3 linked regions of the Halobaculum roseum genome follow. The protein of the gene in region 2 binds, or shares a complex with, the protein of the main gene of each other region. Links are inferred from orthologs where the notes say so. Each region holds a gene or a part of one and is shown on either strand. Other genes may lie near its edges. The genes, in order: K6T36_RS01295, K6T36_RS12495 and K6T36_RS00735.

The links.
Region 1: K6T36_RS12495 (region 2) and K6T36_RS01295 share a complex: the UniProt entries of both Methanocaldococcus jannaschii proteins name them as parts of the RNA polymerase complex. The link is inferred for Halobaculum roseum from one-to-one orthologs.
Region 3: K6T36_RS12495 (region 2) and K6T36_RS00735 share a complex: the UniProt entries of both Methanocaldococcus jannaschii proteins name them as parts of the RNA polymerase complex. The link is inferred for Halobaculum roseum from one-to-one orthologs.

The regions. Positions count from the first base shown.
Region 1 is NZ_CP082286.1:242,513-246,634, forward strand. What follows is about bases 770-3,590. They hold K6T36_RS01295 (RNA polymerase Rpb4 family protein), read right to left. Parts: upstream 2,448-3,590; coding sequence 2,091-2,447; downstream 770-2,090. Other genes in these bases: K6T36_RS01285 (16S ribosomal RNA methyltransferase A), read right to left, coding at 770-1,150; K6T36_RS01290 (DUF655 domain-containing protein), read right to left, coding at 1,306-1,989; K6T36_RS01300 (50S ribosomal protein L21e), read right to left, coding at 2,453-2,746; moaA (GTP 3',8-cyclase MoaA), read right to left, coding at 2,873-3,590. In the rest of the region: K6T36_RS01280 (mechanosensitive ion channel family protein), read right to left, coding at 1-293; more of K6T36_RS01285, read right to left, coding at 290-769; more of moaA, read right to left, coding at 3,591-3,883; K6T36_RS01310 (Mrp/NBP35 family ATP-binding protein), read left to right, coding at 4,054-4,122. UniProt on the Methanocaldococcus jannaschii protein: DNA-dependent RNA polymerase (RNAP) catalyzes the transcription of DNA into RNA using the four ribonucleoside triphosphates as substrates. This subunit is less well bound than the others.
Region 2 is NZ_CP082286.1:2,459,904-2,463,861, forward strand. Bases 669-3,325 are described here. They hold K6T36_RS12495 (DNA-directed RNA polymerase subunit H), read right to left. Parts: upstream 2,284-3,325; coding sequence 2,053-2,283; downstream 669-2,052. Other genes in these bases: K6T36_RS12490 (DNA-directed RNA polymerase subunit B''), read right to left, coding at 669-2,056; K6T36_RS12505 (group I intron-associated PD-(D/E)XK endonuclease), read left to right, coding at 2,942-3,325. Outside these bases: rpoB (DNA-directed RNA polymerase subunit B), read right to left, coding at 1-487; more of K6T36_RS12490, read right to left, coding at 491-668; more of K6T36_RS12505, read left to right, coding at 3,326-3,373; K6T36_RS12510 (GAF domain-containing protein), read left to right, coding at 3,456-3,958. UniProt on the Methanocaldococcus jannaschii protein: DNA-dependent RNA polymerase (RNAP) catalyzes the transcription of DNA into RNA using the four ribonucleoside triphosphates as substrates.
Region 3 is NZ_CP082286.1:146,543-150,723, reverse strand. The notes cover bases 507-3,386. They hold K6T36_RS00735 (DNA-directed RNA polymerase subunit L), read left to right. Parts: upstream 507-1,732; coding sequence 1,733-2,041; downstream 2,042-3,386. Other genes in these bases: K6T36_RS00725 (hypothetical protein), read right to left, coding at 3,127-3,386; hisF (imidazole glycerol phosphate synthase subunit HisF), read right to left, coding at 2,174-3,004; K6T36_RS00740 (MBL fold metallo-hydrolase), read left to right, coding at 592-1,614. Outside these bases: K6T36_RS00745 (sensor histidine kinase), read right to left, coding at 1-377; more of K6T36_RS00725, read right to left, coding at 3,387-3,453; K6T36_RS00720 (DUF7550 family protein), read left to right, coding at 3,587-3,745; K6T36_RS00715 (hypothetical protein), read right to left, coding at 3,753-4,181. UniProt on the Methanocaldococcus jannaschii protein: DNA-dependent RNA polymerase (RNAP) catalyzes the transcription of DNA into RNA using the four ribonucleoside triphosphates as substrates.

The sequences.
Region 1 (4,122 bases), 2.2 Mb from region 2 along the record:
AGCCCCAACGACGCCACCGTCGTCGTGACCACCGCCGCCTGCGCCGACTCGACCAGCAGATCGCGGTCGTCGAGGCGCTCCTTGAGAGCGGGGCCCGCCCGGCGGACGGCCGTTATCACGGCCACCAGCAGCAGGATCGCGAACACCGTGGCCGCGATCTGCGCGCCGGTCGTCGGGACCGCCGACTGGATCCACGAGACGAGGTCGGTCGCGGTCGACGCCGCGGCGTCGCCGCCGGGGACGCTCGGCGTCGCCGTGCCGCCCACCGGCTGTGTCGTTCCGTTCTGTGTCACTGTCCCGGACCGATCTCGCTCGTCTCGTGTGCCGATTCGGCCAGCTCGGCGAACGCCGTCGGCGGGAGCTCGCCCGGCCGCTTCGAGAGGGTGTCCTCGTCGACGGCGTCGACGACCGCGTCGGCGTCCGCCAGCCCCGAGATGTGCGCCGTGTTCCGGATCGCGTTGCGGACAGTCTTGCGCCGCTGAGTGAACAGGGCCTTCACGAACCGCAGGAAGAACGCCTCGTCGTCGACCTCGTAGTCGGGCGCGCGCGGGACACAGCGGACGACCGCGCTCTCGACGCGCGGCTGCGGGTCGAACGCCTCCGGCGGGATCCGCTCGACGATCTCAACGTCCGCGTAGTGCTGTGCGGACACCGAGAGGCGGCCGTACTCGGACGTCCCCGGCTCGGCGACCATGCGGTCGGCGAACTCCGCCTGAAACATCAACACGAGCGGCCGCCCGAGCGGGAGCAGGCGGAACACGATCTCCGAGGAGACGCCGTACGGGAGATTCGAGACGGACGCGGTGAACTCGGGGAGCTCGACGTCGAGTGCGTCACCCTCGAGCACGTCGAGCCGGCCGGCGTCGACGGCCTCCGTGAACTCTTCGCGGAGGAACGCCGCGAGTTCGGGGTCGCGTTCGACGACCGTCACCCGGTCGGCGGCCGCGAGCAGGCGGTCCGTGAGCGCGCCCGTTCCGCCGCCGATCTCCAGGACGTGCGATCGGTCGGCGTCCCCGGGGAGGTACCCGGGAAGCCGGTCGAGCACGCGGTCGTCCACGAGGAAGTGCTGGTCGCGGTCGGGGTCCCCCCGGACCCCGGCGCGCCGCCGGAGGTCGTCCGGATCGCGGAACTCCGGGGTAGCGTCGGTCATTACCCCCCGTTGACCGTCGGCGGCGGTAAATCCGTCCATTCGGTTCGAGCGGCGGACCCGGCCCGCGGGAGGGAGTCGGCGGTCGGACGGGAACGGCGGTCGGACGAGAACGGCGGTCGGACGAGAACGGCGGTCGGAAGCGAACGCCGGTCAGATCACTTGTTCGCCGTCGGCGCGTCGACGCCGACGAAGATGCGGTACTTCAGGTCGTCGTCGCGCAGCTCCTCCATCACACGCTCGACGAGCTTCTCCTTCGGGCTGTGGAGCCCCGACACCCGCTCGCTCAGGTCCTCGAACGACTCGAAGGGGCCGCGCTTGCGCGCGTCGAGGACGTTGTTGCGCAGTTTCTTCCCGATCCCGGGGAGGAGGTTGAGCTGGTGGAGCCGCAACGAGATCGGCTCGGCGTCGTTGTAGAAGTCGACGAAGCGCCGTTCGTCGGCCTCGATGATATCCTCGACCACGTACTCCAGCTCCTGGCTCGCGCCGCGGTTGAGGTCGTCGTAGCCGACACGGCGCGCACGCTTGATGCCTGCTGCGGTTTCCGGCTCGATCTGCACTCGGTCGTCGATGCCGAACTCGGCGTCGTCGGTCAGCTCGAACTCGAACAGCCGGAAGTCGCGCTCGTCGAGCCCGTACGCCACCGCCGGGCGCCGGTGCTGGGGCCGGTCGTCGTCCGCGCGCCCGTGCGGGAGGTACTCGAGGACGTACGCGTAGACGGCGTCGTCCTCGATGCCCTCGGCGTCGTCCGCGCGGCCCTCGGGCTCGGCGGCACTCTCGTCGACAGCGTCCGTCGCGTCGGGTGGGTCGCTCGCCGTCTCGGGATCGCGCTCGTCGGTCATGCCCCGTGATAGGTTGCCGGAGGTGATAAAAGGTCGTCGCCGTCGTCGCGTTCCGACGACCAGAAGGGCCGCGAGGCGGCGTCGCCGAGTCGAGGGTCGCGTTACGCGTACTTCGCGACGACGTCGAGGATCGCGTCGAGCTCGTCGCCGTCGAGGGCGTACCGTTCCTGGGCGTACACCGCACGGACCTCCGTCCGGTCGCGCGGGAGCAGGTCGGCGATCTTGTACGCCTGCGGCTCGTCGACCTTCTCCAGTTCCAGCAGCTCCTCGACGAGTTCGAGCGACTCGTCGGCCTCGAGGAACGCGAACCGGTTGACGTGGTCGACCGCGCGCGCCAACTCGTAGCGCATCTCCCGGTCCTCGTCGGTCGCGCGGTCGGCCTCGACCGAGCTGAGCAGCTCCTTCGCCTCGGAGACGGTGAGGTACTCCTCGCTCAGCTTCTCCTTGAAGATCGTCATCGGGTCTACTCGGTCTGGGCCTTCAGGTGCGCGGGCTTGGCGAGGATCGTCTTCGTTTTGCCGCCGTCGACGATCTCGACCTTGAAGGCGGCGCCCTGCTTGCCGACGACGGTGCCGGTGTGGCCGTTGAAGCGGGCGTGGAAGCGCCCGTCGTTGACCGAGGGGTCCAGCTTCAGGTGGACCTTCTGTCCCTCGTCGAACTCGGCGATGGCGCGCTGGGGCGGCGAGGTGCCGCGGTCACGGGGGTCGTTCGAGAGCTTTCCGCGCGTGCTGTGAAGGGGTCCGTTCGAACTCGGCATAGTCGTGCGCACGTCTTCTCCTGTCGCGGGTATAAATGGTGCGTTCCGCGGGCCGGTTGAGTCGAGTTCACACGCGGTCGTCGCGGCCGCGCGGACCACACTGGGAGGCCGACGCGCGCGGATCGTTCACGCCCCGATGTACTCCTCGTTGATCTCCCACTCGCCCCGGTCGTTCTCGACGAGGTACTCGCCGTAGTAGGGGACACGGTCGGCGACCACCTCGCGGAACGCCTCGCGGACCTCGGGTTTCGTCATCTCGCCCATCGACTTGAGGTCGTCATTGCGGTTGAGACAGCCTTTGAGATACCCCTCGTGGGTGACGCGGACGCGGCCGCAGTTGGCGCAGAAGTCGTCGTTCTCGACGGGGTCGACGATCTCCACCATCCCGAGCCCCGCGGCGTCCGGCGATTCCGCGGACGCCGCGTCGGCGTCGCCCACGTAGTAGCGCTTGCGGTCGTGCATCTCGCGGTGCTCGACGCGGACGGCGATGTCCGACAGCCAGTCGTGCACGCGCTGGATGTCGATGTTCCACTCGGGCTTCCCGGTCAACTCGGGCATGTACTCGATGAGCTGGAGCTGGAGGCCGTCGTTCTCGGCGACGTGCTCGACCATCCCCTCGACGTAGCCGGCGGTGTGCTCGAACACGACCATGTTCAGCTTCACCGGGTCGAGGCCGGCGTCCACTGCACAGCGGACGCCCTCCAGCACCTGCTCGTAGGCCCCCGATTTGGTGATCTCCGCGAACGCCTCGGGGTCGAGCGCGTCCTGTGAGACGTTGACGCGGTCGAGGCCGGCGTCGACGAGGTCCTCCGCGCGGCCGGGCAGGAACGTCCCGTTGGTCGTCATCGAGGTCTCCATCGAGTCGGGCGTGCGCCGGATGATCTCCTCCAGGTCGTCCCGGAGCATCGGCTCCCCGCCGGTGAACTTCACCGCGTCGACGCCGAACTCGGCGGCGACCTCCAGGAAGCGGACCACGTCGTCGGTGGACATCTCGTCGTCCTGCGGGTCCATCGGCCCGCGCGTGTCCCCCAGCCCCTCGTTGTGACAGTAGACGCAGTCGAAGTTGCACCGGTCGGTCAGCGAGACGCGCACCCCGGTCACCTCCCGCCCGAAGTCGTCGACCAGCGGTGTCGGCATTATGTACCAACCTTCGTTCGAGCGTACTTGAACGTGTGGGACGATCGGGGGTGAATGTAACCTCGAAACGTTACATTCGACGTATCTAGGTAGATACAACGATCGCGCTGGGCCGGCGAGAGAGTGCCACGTGGGAAACCCTTATTCGGAGCGCTCGCCGACGGCAAGCCATGGACGAAGCCGCCGTACGCGAGCGACTCTCGGGCGTCGAGGACCCCGACCTCGGGGAGGACATCGTC
Region 2 (3,958 bases):
GCTTCATCATCCCCGCGCCCATGGTAATGCGCGGAGAGGCGTTGTGCTCGGGGTAGGGGATCATCCCCGCGCCGATGCCGAAGATGAGCTGCGGGTCGATCTCCAGGTGCGTCGTCCGCGAGTTGACGTCCTCCTCGTCGGTGGCGACGTAGATGTCCTCCTCCTCCTCGGCGTCGATGAACTCGACGATCCCGTGGTCGACGAGGTCCTCGAACTCGATCTCGTCGTTCTCCAGCGCCTCGATCGTCTCGTCGTCGAGGAGCGGCTCCCCGTTCTCCACGACGATGAGCGGGCGCCGGGCGCGCCCGGCGTCGGCGTTGACGATGACCTCGTTCGTCCGGTCCTTCACCGAGACGTTCACCATGTCGGAGACGTCGCCGCGGCGGCGCGCCTCCCGGATCTGTGACGCGAGCTGGTTGGGGTCCGGGTGGGTCCCCACCAGGCTCCCGTTGACGTAGACTTTCGCTTCTCGTTGTTGGCTTGCCATGTGTTAGTCGTCCGCGGATGCGCGGTCAACGCCCTCGATGCCGGGGATGCCCTCGACACCCATGGACGCGAGTTCTCGCTTCAGTCCCTGTTCGTCCTCGATGTTCTGGGAGAGCTCCATCGCCTGCGCGAAGTTCTTCACCAGCCCGCAGTTCGGGCCCTCCGGGGTCTCGGAGGGGCAGATGCGACCCCACTGGGTCGCGTGCAGGTCGCGCGCCTCGAAGTGCGGCTGCGACCGCGAGAGCGGCGAGCGGAGGCGACGCAGGTGCGAGAGCACGCCCATGTAGTCGGTCCGGTCGACGAGCTGGGAGACGCCCGAGCGGCCGCCAACCCAGTTCCCCGTCGCGATGGGGTGCTCGAGGCGCTCGGTCAGCACGTCCGAGCGAACCACCGTGTTGACGGTGAGCTGCCGGTTGCGCATATTGGCGCGCTCGAGCTGGTACTTCACGTCGCGCGCCAGCTTGTTGAGCGCCGTCCGGAACAGGTCCGTCATCAGGTCGCCGGAGACCTTGAGGCGCTTGTTGGCGTAGTGGTCCTTGTCGTCGGACTCGCGGCGGTCGAGCGCGAGCTCGAAGCACGCCTCGGCCATCCGGCAGAGGTAGTACGCCTTGTTGATGCGGACGTCCTCCTCGTCGACGCCCTCCTCGTGGAGGTGCGGCAGGAGGTAGCGGTCGATGACGTAGTTCGCCCGCTTGAGCTGGTAGTTCTTCCCTTGGCCGGAGGCGACGCGCTCGCCGAGGGTCTCGATGGCCTCCTCCTCGGTCTGCACGTCGGCCTCCTCCAGGTTCTCCAGCATGAACTTCACAATCTCCGGGTCGTCGGAGACGCGGTGGACGATCTCCTCGTCGGACTCCAGCCCGAGCGCTCGGACCAGGGTCACGAAGTTGACCGAGCCGGACACCGAGGGGAAGCTCACTTCGAGCAGCCCCTCGCGGTTGCGCTCACAGAGGACGAGCGCGCGGTAGCCGCGCCGTTGGGAGAACGTCTTTGCGACCTGGATCTCGTCGCCGTACTTCGAGTCGTACTCCGCGAGGATCTTGTTGGGCGCGAGGTCCTCGCTGGTCATGAGCACGCGCTCGGAGCCGTTGACGATGAAGTAGCCGCCGGGGTCGACGGGGTCCTCGCCGATCTCGATGAGCTCCTCGTCGGAGAAGCCGGAGATGTTGCACTTGTTCGAGCCGACCATGATCGGCATGCGGCCGACCTTCGTCTCGGTCTGGTCGACGACCGTCTCGGGTTCCTCCTCGCCGCCGCGGATGATCTTCATCTCCATGAAGACCGGCGCGGCGTAGGTGATGTTCCGGAGGCGCGCCTCCTGCGGGTACAGCAGCTCCTCGGAGCCGTCGGCCTCGCGGACGCGGGGGGTCGTCATCCGCACGTCGCCGAGTTCGACGTAGACGGGCTCTTGCCCCTCCTTGTCGCCGATGTCCGTCTCGATCGTCTCCTTCTCGTCGACCACGCGCTGCATGCCGCGGTCGAGGAAGTTGTTGAACGAGCGGAAGTGGTGCTCCGCGAGCCGCTCCTGGGAGAAGTACTCCCGCGAGACGGAGCGGCGTGCCTCTCTGTTCATTCTACCACCAGGCGGTAGACGACCGCCGTGTCGGTGGTTCGCGAGTCCCGTTCGACGCGGACCACGTCGCCCGCCTCGGCCTCGTCGGGCATCGCGGGGTCGGTCCGCTTGATCTTGGGGAGATCGGTCCGTTTGACGTTGTACTCCTCGAGCACCTCCTCGAGTTCGCCTTCCTCCTCGAGGAGCGTGTGATCGGGTACGAGTTCGTGTTCGCTTACGTTTACCATGGCTTGGTGAGATTCGTGGTCGCGCGCGGCCGTGTTTGCTGGGGAGAAGTCTTCACGAGATACTACGGCGGTCTATACGACCCGGCCACATAACGCTTGTCAAACGAGTTGGGGACCGGTCGCTGGTCACCACACCGCTTGCACGAATCATCGATCCCGCTCCGTGGATATGAACGTTACGGCGCACGGTATCGCGGGACACGGCGCGATCGGATGAGAAGTCTTAATTATGTACCCGGGAAAGGAATGGATGCGCAGAGGCGAGGTGGAAACCCGCCGACGCGATGCATGCCCGGATGGTGTAGTGGCCCATCATACGACCCTGTCACGGTCGTGACGCGGGTTCAAATCCCGCTCCGGGCGCTTCTTCCGAACACTCCGTAAACGAGGAGCGTTGCGAGCGGCCTTGCCGCGAGCAGCGACGAGTGAACCGTGGTTCGGAAAACGCCGTATAGCGGGATTTGAATCAGGGAGTGAAGCGACCGTAGTGAGCGGAACGACCGGAGTTCAAATCCCTCCCCGGTTGTCTTCCACGGGTATCTGCGTTCAAGCAGCCTTCGGAGGCCTCGCCGCAGGAAGCCGGGCGCGGTTCTGCTCGGCGGTCTGGCTCTGAACGCTCCACTTCGAAGTTCAAATACGATAGCGAAGCAACCATGGTATGACTTCGACTGACAACCCGAAGAATTCGAAGGACATCGGCGACGTGACGGAAGCGCGTGCCGTTTTCGAACTCACGAAGGCCGGACACACTATCGCCGTGCCGTTCGGCGACAACGACGGCTACGACCTGCTCGTCGAGGTCGACGACGGATTCCTTCGAATCCAGTGTAAGACCGCGTGGTCCATCGACTCTCGCGTGATTCGATTCAATACCCACTCCCAGACGACCACGGACGGTGAATACCGCGAACGGACCTACGACGGCGAAGTGGACGCGTTCTTTGTTAGATATCCGGCAACGGGTACGTGTTACTGGATCGACATCGACGAAGTGTCCGGACACAGCATGGATCTCCGTGAGGAAGCGAACATCGACCACCCTTCGATCAACTGGGCAGGGGAATTCGAGTTCGACGGATCCATCTCGTAGGAACAACCGGGACTTGACGCAATTTTGGTTCTAATTACTCGGCCAACAACCTCTTAGCCCACGGCCTCCCGCCGTGAGACAGATGACCGCGAACCGCCTGCTCCACGTCGACGCCGACCGCGACCGTCGGCGGGCGCTCGGCGACCGCGTGGACGCGGACGGCCGGTTCGCGGCGGAGCCGGAGCCGTGCGGCGAGGCGGCGCTCGACACCCTCGGGCACGAGGCGTACGACGCCATCGCCGTCGGACAGCCGCTTCCGAACGGGACCGCGGCGTTCGTCCGCCGCGTCCGCGGCGGCTATCCGGACCTCCCGATCGTCGCCTACGGCGACGGGGGATCCGCCGACGGGGAGACGCTCCGCGCGCTGTTTCGCGCCGGCATCACCGACCACATCGTGATCGACGACGCGACCGCCGACGGGGCCGGCGTCGCGTCCGCCGACGGGGTCGGCGCCGCGACCGCCGCGCTGATCGACCGGCTGGACGGCGCCGTCGAGGTGTTTCACGACCGCCAGCGCACGGACCGGGGCGCGGCCGCGCTCCGTCGGCTCGGCGAGGCGATCGCCGGCGCGCCGACGGACCTGGA
Region 3 (4,181 bases), 2.3 Mb from region 2 along the record:
TCCTCGTCTGCGACCGGTTCGTCGCCGTCCACGAACGGTTCGTCGCCGGCGGCGTCGACCGCCTCGCCGATCCGGGCGGCTATCTCCGGGTCGAGCGTCGCGATCGGCTCGCCGACGGCGAGTTCCGGATCGATCCCCATCGCGTCGGCCGCGGTTCCGTTACACTCGAGCACGACGCCGTCGTCATCGACGACGATCACACCCTCGGTCGCGCCGTCGACCGCTACCTCGCGTGCGACCGCCAGCGCGTCGGCCGACGGGTCCGCGTCCCCGCCGTCACCGTACCGAACGGCGGCTGCGGACGCCCACGCGCCGGCCGACGCCAGGGCCGCGGTGACGGCGTCGCGCACGCGACCGCGTACGTACCGCCAGATCATCGACACGCTCCCCGGCCGTCCCCGGCTCCGGCGTCCCGGTGCGACCGGGCGCGGCGATGACTGGCACGCTGTACGGTAAACACTCGCGAGTATGTACGGTGTGCCCGTCGGTGAAAAATGTGCGTGTCGACGCGAGATCGGCGGATCGTGGTCCTCGAGTCCGTCGCGATCCGAGTCGGAAGGGTTCTTGCCACGGGGGAGCCCATCCGTCGGCATGGAGCGGATCCGTCTCACCAACACCGTCTTCGAGGGGCTGAACAACGTGTACGTGCTCGACGGCCCCGCGGACGGCGGTGACCCGGACGAACTCGTCCTCGTCGACGCCGGCGTCGCCCTCCCCGAGGTTCGCGAGCAGTTGGCCGTCGGTCTCGCCGACCTCGGGTACGGGATCGCGGACGTCGACCGCGTCCTGCTCACGCACTGGCACGCCGACCACGCCGGCCTCGCGGGCGCGATCCAGTCGGAGTCGGGCGCGACGATCCACGCCCACGAGGCGGACGCGCCGCTCGTCGCCGGTGACGAGTACAGTCTGCTGGAGGAACGACGGCTCCAGCGCGAGAAGTTCCGCGAGTGGGGGATGCCGGAGGGACCACGCGCCGAGCTCGTCGACTTCCTCGAGGGTCACGCCGACCTCGGGGGCGAGCCGTGCGACGTGGAGCCGTTCGCCGACGGCGAGGAGTTCGCCGTGAACGGCCGCACCCTCGAAGCCGTCCACCTTCCCGGACACGCCGCCGGGCTCACGGCGTTTCACGACCCCGCGGCCGACGAGGCGTTCGTCGGGGACGCCATCCTCCCGAAGTACACCCCGAACGTCGGCGGCGCGGACGTCCGCGTCGAGGCCCCCCTCGCGAGCTACGTCGGGAGCCTGCTGGACCTGATAGACCTCGACCCCGGGACGGCGTGGCCGGGGCACCGCGACCGCATCGACGACCCCGCCGGGCGGGCGGCGACGATCCTCCGGCACCACGTCGAGCGCACCGGGAACGTCGTCGACGCGCTCGCCGACCTCGGTCCGTCGACGCCGTGGGAGGTGAGCGCCGCGCTGTTCGGCGACCTCCACGGGATCCACGTCCTCCACGGCCCGGGCGAGGCGTACGCCCACCTCGACCACCTCGCCGAGGCCGGCGTGGCCGAGCGGACCGGGACGCGCTACACCCTCGTCGACGCGGATCCGGACGTGTCGGCGCTGTTTCCCGACCCCGGGATCGACCGCGTTGTCGAGTGGGAGGGGGAGTGACCGGTCGGGTCGCGAACGCGGGACGCGACGATCCGAACAGACCAGACGGCGACGTGCCGGCGACGCGCGAATCCGCGGAACACAAGCTTGAAACGCGCCTGCGGCGAACGCTCCGGCAATGGAACTTCGCGTCATCGACAAGACGGACGAGGAACTCCGCATCGAGATCGCGGGCGAGGACCACACGTTCATGAACGTCCTCAAGGGGCAGCTCCTCAGGGCCGACGGCGTCGCCGCGGCGACGTACGACATGAACCCCGAGCAGTCCGGCGGTCAGACCGAGCCGATCCTCTCGATCAAGACCGAGGACGGGCTGGACCCCCTGGACGCCCTCGAACAGGCCGCCACGGGCGTCTCGGACAACCTCGAAACGCTGTACGACCGGATCGAGGCCGCGTTCGACGACGCCCCGGCCGCCGAGGCCTGAGCCGGGACCCGTCGCGGTCCGTCCCTTCGTTCTCTCTCGGTACTCGTTCCGTGCTCGTCGGGCAGCGTCTCGCCCGCCGGAACAGCCACGTCGAGTCAGTTCTCCGTCCGGACGAGCGGACGCTCGGTCGGCTCAGAGCCGGACGGGGACGCCGTGCTCGTCGAGGTAGCGCTTCACCTCGTCGATGCCGTACTCGTCGAAGTGGAAGATGCTCGCCGCGAGCCCAGCGTCGGCGCCGGCCTCGACGAACACCTCCTCCATGTCCTCGGGGCCGCCACAGCCGGAGGAGGCGATCACCGGCGTCGACACGGCGTCACACACCGCCTTCGTGAGCGGGATGTCGTAGCCGTCCTTCGTGCCGTCGGCGTCGATGGAGTTGACGAACAGCTCTCCCGCGCCGCGCTCCTCGGCCTCCTTCGCCCAGGTGACCACGTCCATCCCGGTTCCCTCCCGGCCGCCCTTGACGGTGCACTCGAACCAGCACTCCTCGGTCTCGCCGTCCTCACGTTCGATCTCGACGTAGTGGTCGCCCTCGTCGTCGAACCGCCGCCGGGCGTCGACGGAGATGACGATGCACTGGCTGCCGAACGCGTCGGCGCCCTCGGCGATCAACTCGGGGTTCTCGATGGCCCCGGAGTTGATGGACACCTTGTCCGCCCCCGCCCGCAGCGTCTCCTTGATGTCGGCCTTCGTTCGGATGCCGCCGCCGACGGTCAGCGGGATGAAACACTCGTCGGCGACCGCCGACACGGTATCGAGCATGGTCTCGCGCCCCTCCGCGCTCGCGGTGATGTCGAGGAAGACGAACTCGTCGGCGCCGACCTCGTTGTACTTCTTCGCCATCTCGACGGGATCGCCGGAGTACTCCAGGTTCTCGAAGTTGACGCCGGTGTAGACGGCGGCGTTCCCGTCGTCGTCGAGATCGACGTCGATACACGGGATGATCCGCTTCGTGAGGGTCATACGTTCGATAGCCCCGAACCGGGTTTCATCGTTTCGCCTGTCGGCGTGGGCGCCGCCACACCGCGCGCCGGCGACCGCGCCCCCTTCATCGTTCGTGATTCACCCGAACCCCGCTGTCCGGCTCACTGCTTCCAACCGGCGACGGTTCCGCCGCCGTACAGCCAATCGCGAATGCGGGTGACGACCGAGTGGAGGAGGACGAACAGCACGAACACGTACGCGAGACCGACCACCGCCTGCGCCATCGGCTCGACCCGCGCGGCGACCGTCGGAAGGACGTACCGGAAGTACAGGTACCCCCCGCCGACGACGCCGCCGAGGCTGATGGCTGCGACGCTGACGGCGTAGCATACGAACACGGACCACCAGATGGCCTCGGCGACGTACTCGTTTCGCTGTGCCGACCGCCGGACGAATCGGAGGAGCGACGTGTGTCCTCGGGGGACCATGCAGTCGTGTGCAGGTGTCCGTGTCAAAACCCTGATGGCCGTCGGGGCGGAGGGGCGGCCCTCCCGGCCCCGGGCGCGCGCCGCGGACCACGACGGATTAAGTACCAGCGCGACGCCCCCTCGATCACGAACCATGGCCGACCACCACGAGCACGACCACTTCAAGGAGTTCGACTACGAACGCGTCACCTCGCCGATGCAGGAGATCACGAGCGGACAGGCGGCCACCGGCGCGGTCATCGCGCTCGTCGGCATCCTCGTGACCTTCGTGGTGCCGCTGTTGCTGGTCTAACTCCGGATCATCCGGTCTCGTTCACACGGAGGGTGACTGCGCCGTCCGTGCCGGACGCCGTCGCGCGCGTCACGAACCGCTCGTCCCCGAGCAGTACCACGACCGTCCCCGGCGCGGCGCGAACGAGCCGCACCGTCGACGCGTTCGCCGGACGGTCCGCCCGCCACGTCTCGAACGCCGCCGCGAACGCCGTCGCGTTGGCGGCGTCCTCGAATCGGATCGCCCACGCGTAGCCGGTGTGTGTCGACCCGTCGTCGGCGTGCGCGACGAACCGCCGTCGCACGTCGTTGTCCCAGCCGTGTGCGGCATCGGCCGCGGTCGGTTCGTCGACGCTCGTCTCCAGCAGCGTGCGAACGAACAGCTCCCCGTAGGTGTCCCTCGCCCGTCCGTCGCTGGTCCACCCGTCGCCCGGCGCATCGCGAACGGCCAGCGCCGC